Linked DNA regions of Marinobacterium aestuarii. The protein of the gene in region 2 interacts with the protein of the main gene of each other region in a pairwise test. Links are inferred from orthologs where the notes say so. Each region holds a gene or a part of one and is shown on either strand. Other genes may lie near its edges.

Evidence for each region.
Region 1: the proteins of A8C75_RS07190 (region 2) and bioB interact in binary tests that used the Escherichia coli proteins (3 or more experiments, as listed by UniProt). The link is inferred for Marinobacterium aestuarii from one-to-one orthologs.

Annotation. Positions count from the first base shown.
Region 1 is NZ_CP015839.1:1,078,368-1,086,071, reverse strand. Bases 2,261-5,248 are described here. They hold bioB (biotin synthase BioB), read right to left. Parts: upstream 4,283-5,248; coding sequence 3,239-4,282; downstream 2,261-3,238. Other genes in these bases: A8C75_RS04730 (Na/Pi cotransporter family protein), read left to right, coding at 5,194-5,248; A8C75_RS04735 (ComF family protein), read left to right, coding at 4,379-5,086; bioF (8-amino-7-oxononanoate synthase), read right to left, coding at 2,261-3,165. Also shown: bioD (dethiobiotin synthase), read right to left, coding at 1-335; malonyl-ACP O-methyltransferase BioC, read right to left, coding at 378-1,181; A8C75_RS04750 (alpha/beta fold hydrolase), read right to left, coding at 1,178-1,954; more of bioF, read right to left, coding at 1,951-2,260; more of A8C75_RS04730, read left to right, coding at 5,249-6,837; A8C75_RS04725 (sulfite exporter TauE/SafE family protein), read left to right, coding at 6,989-7,704. UniProt on the Escherichia coli protein: Catalyzes the conversion of dethiobiotin (DTB) to biotin by the insertion of a sulfur atom into dethiobiotin via a radical-based mechanism.
Region 2 is NZ_CP015839.1:1,616,212-1,623,757, forward strand. What follows is about bases 1,519-4,348. They hold A8C75_RS07190 (class II glutamine amidotransferase), read left to right. Parts: upstream 1,519-2,440; coding sequence 2,441-3,256; downstream 3,257-4,348. Other genes in these bases: A8C75_RS07180 (peptidoglycan DD-metalloendopeptidase family protein), read left to right, coding at 1,519-1,969; A8C75_RS07185 (bactofilin family protein), read left to right, coding at 1,966-2,352; hrpA (ATP-dependent RNA helicase HrpA), read left to right, coding at 3,391-4,348. Also shown: nucleotide 5'-monophosphate nucleosidase PpnN, read left to right, coding at 1-794; more of A8C75_RS07180, read left to right, coding at 1,010-1,518; more of hrpA, read left to right, coding at 4,349-7,308.

The DNA of each region.
Region 1 (7,704 bases), 540 kb from region 2 along the record:
GCGCGCTGCATCATGCTGCCGCGACAGAGCGCCGCGATACGATCAGCCGACAGACTACGCCCAACCTGGGCGGCGGCAATATGGGGTGCCACGGCCGCCGCCAGGGTGATGGGATTGACCGAGTCATACCCCAGCTTGATCGAGGCGGCCTGCTGCAGCTTCAGCGCATCGTCATTGCGCAGCCCCTCGGGCGTTTCCTCCGAGCCCGCTGCGACCGGTTTGAGGCCGATGGTCTGCAAGCCCAGCCGGTTGGCGGCCTGCAATATGCCGGTGCTTACCAGGGTTTTGCCGGCATCGGTATCGGTGCCGGCGACAAAGAAATTATGCTTGGCCATGTATGTGTATTCCGTTAGGCCCGGGCAAGGCCCGGCAAGAGATCAGTCTTTTTGCAGCTGCAGATAATAAACCTGATAGGTCGCAGGAAGCAGGCCATCGGCGTCGCGGTGCTGCTCGTAGGCAGTCTTGAATGCCTGCACCCGCGCCTTGCCGGTAAGGCCTGCGGCCTGGCCCTGGTTCATGTTGTGCGCGCCTATACCCTTGAGTTCAGAGGTCAGCTGGCGCAGCTGGGTATAACGCAGCACGCGGTTTTCGGTGCAGCAATCCTGCAGACGCAGCCCTGCTGGCAGGCCTTCGAGCAGCTGTTCGCGGGGCATAAAGCGATTGACGTGCATGTCACCATCCACCCGCGCCCAGGCATCGCGCAGCTCGTGCAGGGTATCAGGCCCGAGCGTTGCCACCACAAAGCGCCCACCGGGACGCAGCACCCGTGCGATCTCGGCAAAGAGCCGCGCCGGCTGCTCACACCACTGAATCGCCAGGCTGGAAAAGATCAGATCCAGGCTGTCACTGGCCAGCGGCAGGGCTTCGGCATCGCCGCACACCCAAACGGCATGGGGGTCCGGCCTATGCTGGCGCGCATAGGCCAGCATGCCCTGGGCCAGATCCAGACTGACGAGCTGGCTGGAGGCAAAGCGCTGGCGCAGCAACGGCGTAAAATAGCCGGTGCCAGAGCCCAGATCCAGCACTCTCCCGGGTTCTGCCTCAGAGCCGCCTGGGGGCAACAGCTCCAGCAGCTGATGACCGATCTGGCGCTGCAGTTCGGCCGCAGCGTCGTAGGTCAGGGCCGCACGGCTGAACGAGTCCGCGATACGGTGCTTGTCGAGCAACGCAGCCGCATTCACAGCTGGGCTCCGACAAACGCTATCAGGTCTTCGACAAAGCGCGCCCGGTGAGAATAGAACGGCAGATGTCCGGCACCCGGATAAAGGCGCACCTGGGCCCGCGGTTGTAGTTGCTGCAAGGGCACCTCGATACTGGCCGGCACCAGCTGGTCATCCCCCCCCAGAATATGCAGCGCGGGCTGTGTCAGAGCGCCCAGGGTGCGGCGATAGTCGCCGGCCAGCAACTGCAGAGTATCGCCAGGGGCTGCCGGCTCCGACTCTGCCAGCAGCGCCTTGAGCGCCCGCAAAGTGTCCCGCGCGCCCTCTCCACGACTTTGCAACAGGGCAAAGCTTGCCAGGGTACGGGCTGGGTCGCTCTCCAAGGCGCGGACAAAACCGTCGAAAGTGTCTGGCGCCATGCCACAGGGCCAGTCGTGCTGTGCCACAAAGCAGGGATTGGAAGCCACGGTCACCAGGCCGCGTACCCGCTCCGGCGCCTGACGCGCCGCCTCCGCCGCCACCAGCCCACCCAGAGACCAGCCCAGCCAGATGGCGCTTTCAGGCCGCCGTTGTTGCACCGCCTGCAACACCTCGGCGGCAAGCGTCTGCACACTACAGGGTCCCGCCAGTGCAGGCGAACGCCCAAGGCCCGGCAGATCCACCTGTACTGTATCGAAATGCTGCTGCAGCGCTGGCAGCACCGGCTGCCAGACACCGCTGTGCAGACCCCAGCCATGCAGCAACACCAGCAGGGGCCGCCCGCTTCGAGGGCTGAATTCGATATGCAGACTCATCCCGGGAGGGCTCCGTGCGCCTGCGTACTTGTCACCTGCGCTCCAATCACCTGTGCACCTATCACTTGTCCGAGCGCCTCAAGCAGCTCATCGACCTGGGCTTCGGTGTGACTGGCGCTGAGAGTGACGCGCAGGCGAGCACTGCCCACCGGTACCGTGGGCGGGCGTATGGCGCCGACAAAGATGCCCCGCGCCTCTAGTCCTGCGCTGATGGCCATGGCCGCATCGGCCTCGCCGATCAGAATGGGCTGGATAGGTGTGGGGGATGCCATCAGGTTAAGGCCCAGCTGCTCACAACCAGTGCGAAAGCGTGCAATAAGCGCGTTCAGATGCTCACGGCGCCAGTCTTCGGCCTCCAGCAGGCGCAGGCTCGCAAGGGAAGCACAGGCCACCGCAGGCGGCATGCTGGTGGTGTAGATATAGGTACGGGCAAACTGGATCAGGGTTTCGATCAAAGCGCTGGAGCCGGCCACGAAGGCGCCGGAGGTGCCGAACGCCTTGCCCAGGGTGCCGACCAGTACCGGCACCTCGTCCTGGCCCAGGTCAAAGTGATCGGCAATGCCTCGGCCGCCACGCCCGATGCAGCCAAAACCATGGGCATCGTCCACCATCAGCCAGCCGTTCTCTGCCCTGGCAGCAGATGCCAGCGCCGGCAGCGGCGCCAGATCGCCATCCATGCTGAAGACGCCATCGGTCACCACCAGCTTGCGTCGACCGGTGGTTTTAGCCAGGCGCTGCTCAAGACTGGCAACATCATTGTGCAGATAACGCTGAAAACGGGCGCCGCTCAGCAGGCCTGCATCGAGCAGGGAGGCGTGGTTTAAACGGTCCTGAAAGATCGCATCGGCTTTGCCCAGCAGGCCATTGATGGCGCCAAGGTTGGCCATGTAGCCGGTGGAGAACAGCAGCACCCGCTCGCGACCGGTGAATTCGGCCAGGGCTTCTTCCAGTGCATGGTGAGCACGGCCGTGGCCGTTCACCAGATGGGAGGCACCACCGCCAACGCCGTAGCGATCGGCGCCCTGCTGCAGCGCGCGCACCACCTCGGGATGGTTGGCCAGGCCCAGGTAGTCGTTGGAACAGAACGCCAGATAGCGCTTGCCATCGACCTGCACCTCGGGCCCCTGGGCGCTGTCGAGCACGCGGCGGCGGCGGTACAGGGCATCACGTTCACGCTGATCCAGCTCGGCCTGCAACTGATCAAAGGACATGGGTCACTCCAGCTATGGCCCCCAGCCGCGCCTGTATGTTCAGCGCGCGACTGGGGTCAGAGGCACAAGAAAATCAGGCGGGGTAGAAGCGCGGACTGTCCTGATTGGTCTGCACCTGCTGCATCAGCTGTTCCTGCTGCGTCTCGTCGGACTCGGAAATCCGCTGCTCGGGATTGATGCCCAGGCGCTTGAACAGCTGCAGATCGCTATTGGTATCCGGGTTCGGTGTGGTCAGCAGGCATTCGCCGTAAAAGATCGAGTTGGCGCCAGCAAAGAAGGTCATGGCCTGCATTTCGTCGCTCATGCTCTCACGCCCGGCGGACAGGCGCACATGGGACTCGGGCATCATGATGCGGGCGACCGCGATGGTGCGAATAAAATCGAGGCGGTCCAGATCCTTGGCGTTTTCCAGCGGCGTTCCCTTGACCTTGACCAGCATGTTGATGGGCACGGACTCGGGGTGATGCGGCAAATTCGCCAGCTGACTCAGCAGGCCGATACGGTCGGTGGCGGACTCACCCAGCCCCAGGATACCGCCGCTGCACACCTTCATGCCGGATTCGCGCACATGGTGCAGCGTATCCAGGCGATCCTGATAGGTGCGGGTAGTAATAATCTTGTCGTAATACTCGGGCGAGGTATCGAGGTTGTGATTGTAGTAATCCAGCCCCGCCTCAGCCAGGCGCTCGGCCTTGTCTTCATTCAGCATGCCCAGGGTCATGCAGGTTTCAAGGCCCAGTTTCTTGACCTCGCGCACCATCTCGGTCACATAGGGCATGTCCTTTTCAGCCGGGTGCTTCCAGGCAGCCCCCATGCAGAAACGGGTGGAGCCGGCCGCCTTGGCGGCGCGGGCCTTCTCCAGCACCTTGTCGACCTGCATCAGACGTTCTTTTTCGAGTCCGGTGTTGTAATGGCCGCTTTGCGGGCAATACTTGCAGTCTTCCGGACAGGCGCCGGTCTTGATCGACAACAGGGTGCTGACCTGCACTTCGTTGGGGTTGAAGTGCTGACGATGCACCGTCTGGGCCTGAAACAGAAGATCATTGAACGGCAGTTCGAACAGTGCGCGAACTTCCTGCTGGGTCCAGTCGTGACGAACAGCGGCCTTGGCTTGCATCTTGGCGAATCCCTATCAAAAATTCTGTCAGGCGCAACCGGGCGCCACGTGAAGTCTAGGCAGCCATAATAAACCGACAGAAGGATCTGTCAACCAATGCATAAACTACTGGTAAACCTTAGGTTGTTTTTTAGTCAATCATGCAACCTGTGCTTGCAGCATCCACAGGCCCGCGCCGGCCTCTGCCATCGCTGTCTTGCAGACATGCCCCGCATTGCGCCCGCCTGTCAGCGTTGCGCCCTGCCCCTTGAAGGCAGCGACGGCCTGATCTGCGGCCGCTGTCAGAAGCGACCACCCCCCTTTGACCGTACCTTCGCTGCCTTCGCCTATCGCTTCCCCCTCAACCAGCTGATACCCCTGATCAAGTACCAGGGCCAGACCGGACAGCTGGGCTGGCTGGCCGACGGCCTCGCCGACCACCTGCAACACTGCGACGGTGAACTGCCACAGGTGTTGATACCTATCCCCCTGGCGCCATCAAGGCTGCGCCGGCGCGGCTACAATCAGGCTGCCTTGCTGGCCGGGCGCCTGGGCAGGGATCTCGGAATACCGATTGATCTGCGCAGCCTGGCCAAACCCAAGGAAACCGCGCACCAGATGGAACTCAAGGGCGAGGCCCGGCGGCACAACCTCAGGGGCGCCTTCAGCTGGAGTGGCCCGGCCTATGATCATGTTGCCCTGATCGACGATGTCATGACCACCGGCACCACTGTGAGTGAAATCAGCCGACTGCTGAAAAAAGCAGGTGTGCGCCGGGTGGATATCTGGGTGCTGGCCCGCACACCCTCACCGGGCGATCACTGAAGATTCAACAATCGGTTTGAAGCAAACACCAAAGCACGCCTACGCTTTAATGTACCTCGGGCGCCTGATTGGAAGACACCGAGCCTCAGTCAGTAAGGAGGCTATACATGCAATTCACCCTGTTTGGAGACCTTGTCGGCGGTATCGGATTATTCCTGCTGGGCATGCACCTCATGACCCAGGGGCTGCGCAAGGCAGCAGGCTCGTCACTCAAGCAGATTCTGCGCACCGCCACCCGCTCACGTCTGCGCGGACTCGTTTCCGGCACTCTGATCACCGCCATGGTGCAATCTTCCGGCGTCGTGACCATCGCCACCATCGGCTTCGTCAACGCCGGTCTGCTCACCCTGGCCCAGTCGGTATCGGTCATCTACGGCTGTAATATCGGCACTACCATGGTCGGCTGGCTGATTGCCCTGATCGGCTTCAAGATCAAGATCAGCGCCCTGGCCCTGCCACTCATCGGCGGCGGCATGCTGCTGCATCTGGCCGGACGCGGCCGCCTGGCCCATATCGGCTTTGCCCTGGCGGGCTTTGGGGTCTTCTTTATCGGACTGGATTTTCTCAAGGGCGCCTTTGCCGGCATCGAGCAGCATCTGGACCTGTCGGCCTTTGGCAGCAGCGGCCTGAGCCTGATGCTGTTTGTCGCCGCAGGCTTCGCGCTTACCCTGCTGATGCAGTCCTCCGCCGCCGCCCTGGCCATCACCCTGTCCCTCACCGCATCCGGCGCCATCCCGCTGGCCGCCGCCGCCGCCATGGTGATCGGCGCCAACGTCGGCACCACCTCCACCTCTATCATTGCGGTACTCGGCGCCACCTCCAACGCCAAGCGCATCGCCGCCGCCCATGTCCTGTTCAACCTGATCACCGGCCTTGTCGGGCTAGGGCTGCTGCTGCTGCTAGCCCCCTGGGTTAACCACATTGATGCCGCCCGCTTTGATCTGGTGCTGTTGCTGGCGCTGTTCCACTCACTGTTCAACCTCGCAGGCGTGGCCCTTCTCTGGCCCCTGACCGACCGCCTGGTGGCAATTCTGGAACAGCGTTTTCGCAGCCAGGAGGAAGACGAGGGCCGCCCGCGCTATCTGGACGAAACCCTGGTACAGATGCCATCCCTGGCCATCGAAGCCATGGCCAAGGAGATGACACGCCTGGACCAGATCTGTTCGCGCATGGCGCGCGAGGCCATCAGCTCCAGTAATGGCGATACCAGCCACCTGCGCGCCCAGCAGCTGGGGGTGGATCAGCTGGCCGGCAAGATCGGTGCTTTCTGCCAGCGCATTGCCGAAAACGATATCAGCAGCGAAGTCAGTGGCATTCTGCCGACAGCACTGCGGCTGGTGCGCTACCTCAACGAAGTCAGCCGCCTGTCGTGCCTGCTGCCAGGTTACTATGATCGCTTTGAGGTCATCGCCGACGAAGCAACAAGGCGCGACGTGCACCAGTATCAAAAGGCCAGCATCGCGCTGATTGATGCCTGCGAAATCGACGACAGCGTTGATCGCGGTGCCGACAGCGCACATCTGCTGCTGCACCAGCTGGAGCGTCAGTATCAGAGCCTCAAGACATCCATCCTGCTGGCCACCACCGAACGGCGCCTGTCGCCGGAAGATACCGTTCAGCTGCTGGATGCCCTGAGTCACATCCATCGCCTGGCCGAACAGGCCGAGAAGGTATCCCGTTACTGGAGCGGTATCACACCGCTGCAACATCGTGATGCGGCGCACATCGCAGCGGCTTCGCCACAGCACTGAGCTGAATGGCCCCGCAGGATGCACTGCCCAGGAAAGATATGCGGCCCGAGGCAACTTCAGGAGTTCGGCAGCCTGCCTTGGTACCTTTACAAGGCCCGGCGTCCGGCCTTAGGATAAGCGCCCGCCCAGCCTCGAACGGACTCGCCTGCCCATGATTCAGGATCCCTTTTTCTATCTGGTCGCCATCCCGGCGGTGCTGATTGTCGGTATATCCAAAGGCGGCCTGGGCGGAGGTCTTGGCCTGATCGCAGTGCCCCTGCTGGCCCTCGCCGTACCACCCACCACCGCCGCCGCCATCATGTTGCCGATCCTCTGCCTGATGGACCTGGTGGGGTTGTGGAAATTCCGTGGCAAGGGGGATGCCCGCTGCCTGAAAACCCTGCTGCCGGCGGCGCTGGTTGGCATAGTGCTGGGAGCACTGAGCTTTCGCTACCTCACCGATGATCACATCCGCCTGATCGTCGGCACCATTGCCATCAGCTTTACGCTCAACTATTACCTGCGCAAAAGCAGCCAGCAGCCGCGGCAACAGAACCTGGCCCGTGGCAGCTTCTGGGGAGCATTGTCGGGTTTCACCAGTTTCAGTGTGCATGCCGGCGGCGCCCCGCTGAATATCTACCTGCTGCCCCTGCGGCTGGAAAAGCAGGCCTATATCGGCACCACCATCGTTTTCTTCGCCGCCGTCAACTACATCAAGCTGATCCCCTACGGCATGCTTGGCCAGTTCAATACCGACCTGCTGACCACCTCCGCCGTGCTGGCAGTGCTCGCGCCCGTGGGGGTACTGACCGGCGCCTGGCTGCAGCACCGCATCAACGAAGGTGTTTTTTACCATCTGTGTTATGGCTTTCTGATGCTGGCCGGCAT
Region 2 (7,546 bases):
CGGCCATCGCTCACGCCAAGCAGCGAATCCGCGATGCGCGCTATGTGGGCATTTCGGAGCCCGGTATTATTGCCGCCGAGTCGCCGAATCCAATCGTCAATGAGCTTTTGATCATGCCGGATATCGAAAAGCGGCTGGAGGCCTTTGTGCGCCTTGGACACGGCATCGTGGTCTTTCCGGGCGGCGCCGGCACGGCGGAGGAAATCCTCTACATCCTGGGTGTGCTGCTGCACGAAAAGAATAACGAGCTGCCGTTCCCGCTGATCTTTACCGGGCCCGAGGGCAGTGAAGCCTACTTCGAAACCATTGATCGTTTCCTGCGCAAGACGCTGGGCGATGCGGCGGCGAAGCGCTATGAAATCATTGTTGGCGATCCGGTCAAGGTTGCGCTGCGCATGGAGGCGGGCCTGCGTGACGTCACGGCTTATCGCAAGGCGACCAGCGAGTCCTTCCACTTCAACTGGCAGATCAGTATTCCGCTGACCTTCCAGCAACCGTTTGAACCCACCCATGACAACATGGCGACGCTGAATCTGTTCCAGGATCAGTCACCCTGCGACCTGGCGTCCAACCTGCGGCGTGCACTCTCGGGCATTGTGGCAGGCAACGTCAAGGAGCCGGGGGTACAGGCCATAGAGGAATTCGGGCCTTTCGAACTCTGTGGCGAGCCTGATCTGATGGATCCGCTGGATCAGCTGCTCAATTCCTTTGTGCAGCAGCGGCGCATGAAATTGAACTATCAGGAATACACACCCTGCTACCGCCTTACCGGGGTAGCCGGCGCCATTGCCTGAGGTCTAGCCGCCTGAAAACAGAGCGCGATAATCCGTCAGGGTTGTCGCGCTCTGTGCGTCCTGCGTTATGATACCCCGCGCCCAGTGGGCGTTTGGTTTTTGTGGCCACAGTGCGCTGTGGCCTGAGAGTAGCTGTTGCGCTGCAAGTGTCCGCTGAACTTTTGTGAACGGACTGTTGTCTTCAACCTCCTTGTCGACTCATGCGGGGGCGTGCCTTGAAAAACAAACTGATCGTTACCCTGACGACGGTGAAGGGTTCGCGGCAGTACACGCTGAACCAGGTGGCTCGTGTGCTGGTGCCAGCCTTTTTGCTGATGGCGGTGCTCAGCTTCTTCGTGTCCAATGCCTTGCTGGTAAAAACCAGTGACGATCTGGCCATTCTGGAAGAAGATCATCAGATGTTGTCCGATCAGTACGAAACCGTGCTCGGGACTCAGCAGCTCTATGTGTCTGAGTTGAACCAGCTCAGTAGTACACTCGAAGTGCTGCAGCAGGAAAATTACCGTATCGGTGAATTGAATGCCTCGCTGGACGAAAGTCTTGGCGGGCTGGAGTCGATGCTGGGCATGCCAGCCAGCGACTCCTATACGCCGGAGCAGGCTGAAGTGCTAAAAGCGACGGCCGCGCAGCGGCTGTTCCTGCTGCATAATATTCCCAACGGTGTGCCGCTGCAGGGGACCCGCATGAGCGATCGTTTTGGCATGCGTACCCATCCGGTGACGCGCAAGCGCAGTATGCACAATGGCGTCGATTTTGCGGCGACCCGGGGCACCAAGGTCTATGCCACGGCTGATGGCGTGGTGGAATTCAGTGGCCGGCAAAGTGGTTTTGGCAAGCTGGTCATCATGCAGCACAGTTTTGGTTTCAAGACTTACTTCGCACATCTGGATAAACTGAATGTCGAAGCAGGTGATCTGGTGGCCAAGGGTCAGTTGATCGCACACAGCGGAAACAGTGGTCGTTCGACCGGGCCGCATTTGCACTATGAGGTAAGGCGCCTGTTTACGGCGATTGATCCGGCACCTTTTCTGAAGTGGAATATTGCGAATTTTGACACCATCTTTACAGACGTAACGAGCGTGAAATGGGCATCCTTAAAAGAAATGTATCCGTTAAATCAGGCCGCGGTGCAGTTACCATCATCGCAGAAGGAAACCGATTCACCGGAGACATGACGGTACAGGGCAAGGTGCATGTCGACGGTGTTATCGAGGGCAAAATTGACGCCAATGATGATATTTCCATTGGCAAGACCGGCGAGGTAAAAGGGCTGGTAAAGGCCAAGCATGTACATGTCAGCGGGCGCCTCGAAGGCGAGGTGATCTGCGATATCCTCTATGTCGAGGCCGGTGGCAAGGTGCGGGCCCGGGTGCTGAGTCGGCAAATGTCGGTCGATCCCAAGGGGTGCTTTCAGGGTGAGCGGCGCGAGCAGATTCAGCAGGTGCTGGCGTTGCAGGGCGCAGCGGAAAAGCCGTATGAATTTGGTGTCGAGGCCATTGACAGTCTGCCGGATCGAATCGTGCTGGGCCGTGGCCGAGGCAAGTTCGAAGACAAGTAAGGCCCGGGAACAAGCAAGACCGCTTTTATTGCGTTGCGCGCCCAGAAGCGCTGCACGCTCACTGATCAGAGCAGACGGAGCCGTACCGATGTGTGAACTCTTGGGCATGAGTGCCAATGTACCCACCGATATCTGTTTCAGTTTCTCCGGACTGATGCAGCGAGGCGGGGCAACCGGGCCGCACCGCGACGGCTGGGGCATCGCCTTTTACGAGGGTCGGGGTGTGCGCTTTTTCCATGACCCGGCACCCAGTGTGGAATCCGCCATTGCGCGTCTGGTGCGCAGTCACCCGATCAAGAGTCATATTGTTATCAGCCATATCCGCCAGGCCAATGTCGGTCAGATCTGCCTGGAAAATACCCACCCGTTTTCCCGCGAGCTCTGGGGGCGCAGCTGGACCTACGCCCATAATGGGCAGCTGGACGCGCAGTTGTACGAATTGCCGCTGGAGTTCTATCGTCCCATCGGCACCACCGACAGCGAATATGCCTTTTGCTGGTTGCTGGGACAGGTCCGCAGCCGTTATCCCGAACAGCCCGATGACATTGCAGAGCTGAGCGACTTTATTGCCGGGCTCTGCGACCGTCTGCGCGGCTTTGGCGTGTTCAACATGCTGCTGACGGAATCACGCTATCTGTTCTGCTATTGCACCACCAAGCTGTCCTGGATTACGCGCCGGGCGCCATTCGGTGAGGCGAGGCTCAAGGATTATGAGCTGACGGTCGATTTCTGCCAGGAAACCACGCCGCTGGATGTGGTCACAGTGATAGCGACCGATCCGCTGACCGACAACGAGCGCTGGCAGGCGCTGAAAACCGGCGAGTTGTGCGTGTTTGAAAACGGTCTGGTGGTGGCGCAGCGTACTGCAGAAGTCGCATCGCAAGCGCCGGTAGGCACCCTCTAAGGCGAGCTTCACTAAAGGTGCGCGCAGGTTTTTCAGGCGCGCCGCGAGGCTCTGGATTGCAGGGCCCGTGTATCCGCCGAGTGTCTCCTTTATAATGTGGCTCCTCTTTCAGCCTGAACGACTGCAGCCTATTTGTGACTATCGATATTGAACATCTTCGTCAGCAGCTTGCGCTCTGCCAGTGCAAGGATCGCCTTGGTCTTCTCAGAAAGTTTCAGCAGCTGGAACAGCGCCTGGAAAAGGGCTTGCCGGCGGATCGCATCGCGATCCAGCTGGAACAGGCACTGGAACACTCAGCGGCGCAGGTAAAGGCGCGCGCTGCGCGGGTCCAGAGCATTAATTACCCCGATTTGCCGGTATCAGCGCGGCGCGAGGAAATCGCCAAGGTGATCGCCGCCAATCAGGTGGTCGTTATTGCCGGTGAGACAGGTTCCGGCAAGACCACTCAGATACCCAAGATCTGCCTGGAGCTGGGCCTGGGCGTGCGTGGCCTTATTGGTCACACCCAGCCGCGGCGCCTGGCCGCGCGCACTGTGGCGACGCGCATAGCGCAAGAGATGAATTGCAGCCTGGGTGACCAGGTGGGCTATCAGGTTCGCTTCACCGAGCAGGTGTCTGACCATACCCTGATCAAGCTGATGACCGACGGTATCCTGCTGGCGGAAACGCAGCACGACCGGTTGCTGGAGCGCTATGACGTCATCATTATCGATGAAGCCCATGAGCGCAGTCTCAATATCGACTTTCTGCTGGGATACCTGAAACGGATTCTGCCGCAGCGCCCGGACCTTAAGGTCATCATCACCTCGGCCACTATCGATCTGGAGCGTTTCTCGCGCCACTTTGATGACGCACCCATTATTGAGGTTTCGGGGCGCACCTACCCGGTTGAAGTGCTCTATCGCCCGCTGAATGATCGCGGTGAAGACCAGCCCGATGTAGACCAGCAGCAGGCAATTCTGGAGGCGGTGGAGGAAATCACCGATCTGGGGCGCAGTCAGCGCAGCAACAGCGCGCGGGATATTCTGATTTTTCTCAGTGGCGAGCGGGAAATCCGCGAAACGGCCGAAGTGCTGCGCCGGGCACAGTTGCGTGATACCGAAGTCATGCCGCTCTATGCGCGCCTGAGCGTGGCGGAGCAGAATCGGGTGTTTCAGGCGGATCGTGGTGCAGGCAGGCGCATAGTGCTGGCCACCAACGTGGCGGAAACCTCGGTCACGGTCCCGGGCATCGGTTACGTCATTGATCCCGGCCAGGCCCGTATTTCGCGTTACAGCTATAGAGCCAAGGTACAGCGTCTGCCGATTGAAGCGGTGTCCCAGGCCAGCGCCAATCAGCGCATGGGGCGCTGCGGTCGCATCTCCGCGGGTATCTGCATTCGACTTTATTCGCAAGAGGATTTCGAGGCCCGACCGCGCTTTACCGATGCCGAGATCCGGCGTACCAATCTGGCCGCGGTCATCCTGCAGATGCTCAGTCTGAGGCTGGGTGATATCGCCGACTTCCCCTTTATCGATCCACCGGACAGCCGCTTTATCAGTGACGGCTTCAAGCTGCTCGAAGAGCTCGGTGCTGTTGATACGGGGCGCGGCATGACGGCACTCGGGCGTCAGCTGGCACAGTTGCCGGTGGACCCGCGCATCGGGCGCATGGTGCTGGAGGGGGCCAAGCAGAATGCACTGCGCGAAGTGCTGGTGGTGGCCAGTGCGCTGAGCAGCCAGGATCCGCGTGAGCGCCCGCTCGACAAGCAGCAGGCGGCGGATGAGAAACACCGGGAATACGCCGACGATGAATCGGATTTTGTCACCCTGCTCAAGCTGTGGAATCTGTATGAAGAGCAGCGCCAGAGCCTGAGTCAGAATCAGCTGCGCAAATACTGCCAGAAGCACTTTCTGTCATTTTTGCGCATGCGCGAGTGGCGCGATGTGCATCGCCAGCTGCACTTGATTTGCCGGCAGTTGAAGCTGCAGGAAAACTCGATTGCGGCGGAATATGAGCCGTTTCACAAGTCGCTGCTGGCCGGGCTGCTGAGCCAGATTGGCATGCGACAGGAGAATCGGGAATATCTGGGGGCGCGCAACCGCCGCTTTCATCTGTTTCCGGCTTCGACAATATTCAAGAAGGCGCCCAAGTGGGTGATGTCGGCGGAAATGGTCGAGACATCGCGCCTGTTTGCCCGCATGAATGCGGCGATCAAGCCTGAGTGGGTCGAGCCACTGGCCGGGCATCTGGTCAAGCGCAGCTATCTTGAACCGCACTGGGAGAAAAAACGCGCCCAGGTCGTGGCCAGCGAACAAGTCACGCTCTTTGGTCTGATCATAGTACCGCGACGCAAGATCCATTACGGCACCATAGATCCAGTCGCCTGCCACGAGATCTTCATTCGCAGTGCGCTGGTGGAAGGGGAGTACCAGACCCAGGCGAAGTATTTCAGCCACAACCGCACACTGCTGGACGGGGTGGAGGCGCTGGAAGCCAAAAGCCGGCGCCGCGACCTGCTGGTGGATGAGGACAGTCTGTACGACTTCTATGCCGGACGCCTGGCCGAGAGTGGTGGCGCGGATATCGTTAACGGTGCGGGCTTTGAGCACTGGCGCAAGAGCGCCGAGCAGCAGAACCCTCAGGTGCTGTTCTTTACTGAGGCAGACGTATTGCAGCGCTCGGCGGCCCATGTGACAGCGCGGGACTATCCGCAGCGCATGAGGCTGGAAGGCGTCGACCTGCCGCTTAACTATCAGTTCGAACCCGGCACCGCCAGTGACGGCGTTACGCTCGATCTGCCGCTGGCACTGTTGAACGGGGTAACCCCGCGGCGCCCCGACTGGCTGGTACCCGGCATGCTGCAAGACAAGTGCATTGCCATCCTTAAAGGCTTGCCCAAGCCGCTGCGCAAGCATTTCGTGCCGATTCCGGATCATGTGCGGGCCTTCACCGATCAGGTGGTGTTTGCCGACGGTGATCTGTACGAGGCGCTCAGCCTGTTTTTGCGGCGCAAAACCGGTGTGCGCCTGGACCCGGCCAAGTTGCGCGCCGTCGAGCTGGACAAGCACTTCCGCATGAATATTCGTTTGCTGGATGCGGCCGGTCAGCAGTTGGGTGCCGGGCGGGACCTGGAGACGCTCTCAAGTGAATTTGGCAAGCAGGCCGAAGCTGCGTTGCGTGAAGGGCCGGGGGATAGCTGGGGTCGCAGCGGCTTGACTCGCTGGGATTTCGGAGAGCTGCCTGAGTCTGTGGAGCTGCGCCAGGCCGGCGGCATCCGCGTGGCGGCCTATCCTGGGTTGCGGGACTGCGGCGCAAGTGTCGAGCTGCACATCTGTGCCTCGGCGGATCAGGCGCAGGCGGAATCGCGCCAGGGCGTTGCCCGGCTTGCCATGCTGGAGCTCGCGGCGCCGGTGCGCTATGCGAGGCGCGAGATGCCTCATCTAAATGAAGCACTACTGTACGGCGGTGCCCAGTTTGACAAGACGCGGTTGGCGGATGCCATCCTGATGCAGGCGCTGATGCAATTAATGCAGCTGGATGAGTCGCTGCCGCGCTCAGAGTCGGATTACAGGGCGAGGCTTGAGCAGGCGCGTGCAGTTTTATGGGAAAAGGTTGTTCAACTGGCCGGGTTTGTACGCGACTGTCACCGGGATTATCACCAAGTGCGCAAGCAGCTGGGCGGAAACATCCCGCTGCAGGCAGTAACAGTACTGAATGATATAAAAAGTCAGCTTTCGGAGCTGATGCAGGCTGAATATTTGCTGACTACCCCCTGGCCGCAGTTGCAGCATTACCCGCGTTATCTGCAGGCGATTCTGAAGCGGCTGGAAAAATACCAGCGAGACCTTAATCGGGAGCGGTTATTATCTGACCAGTTGCAACAGTACTGGCAGCGCTATAAAGGTTTACGCGACAAAAATAAGGCTCAGGGTTTGTTTGACCCGGCGCTTGAAGAGTATCGCTGGATGCTGGAAGAGTACCGCGTCTCGCTTTTTGCCCAGGCGCTGGGTACCCAGGTCGCAGTATCGGACAAGCGGCTGCAGCAGCAGTGGCGCCAGTTGCAGGCGTGATTGTGCCTTGTAAAGGGCGAGAGGCAGCTGTTGCGCTCTAATAAGTGCCTTGTATGTTGCATGTTTTGGCGTCAGCTCCGCCGGCGACAGCTGGCACAAGTGAAAATGGCAGTAGTGACAGGCCTCGGGTGTCTGGAAGGTTGATAATAGAATCGCCAGCAAAGCATAAAATGTCGCAGCAGTTGTTGCGATTACGGCGTTTCTTGCTGTGGCGTCAGTGGTTTGGCGATGCGTCTTA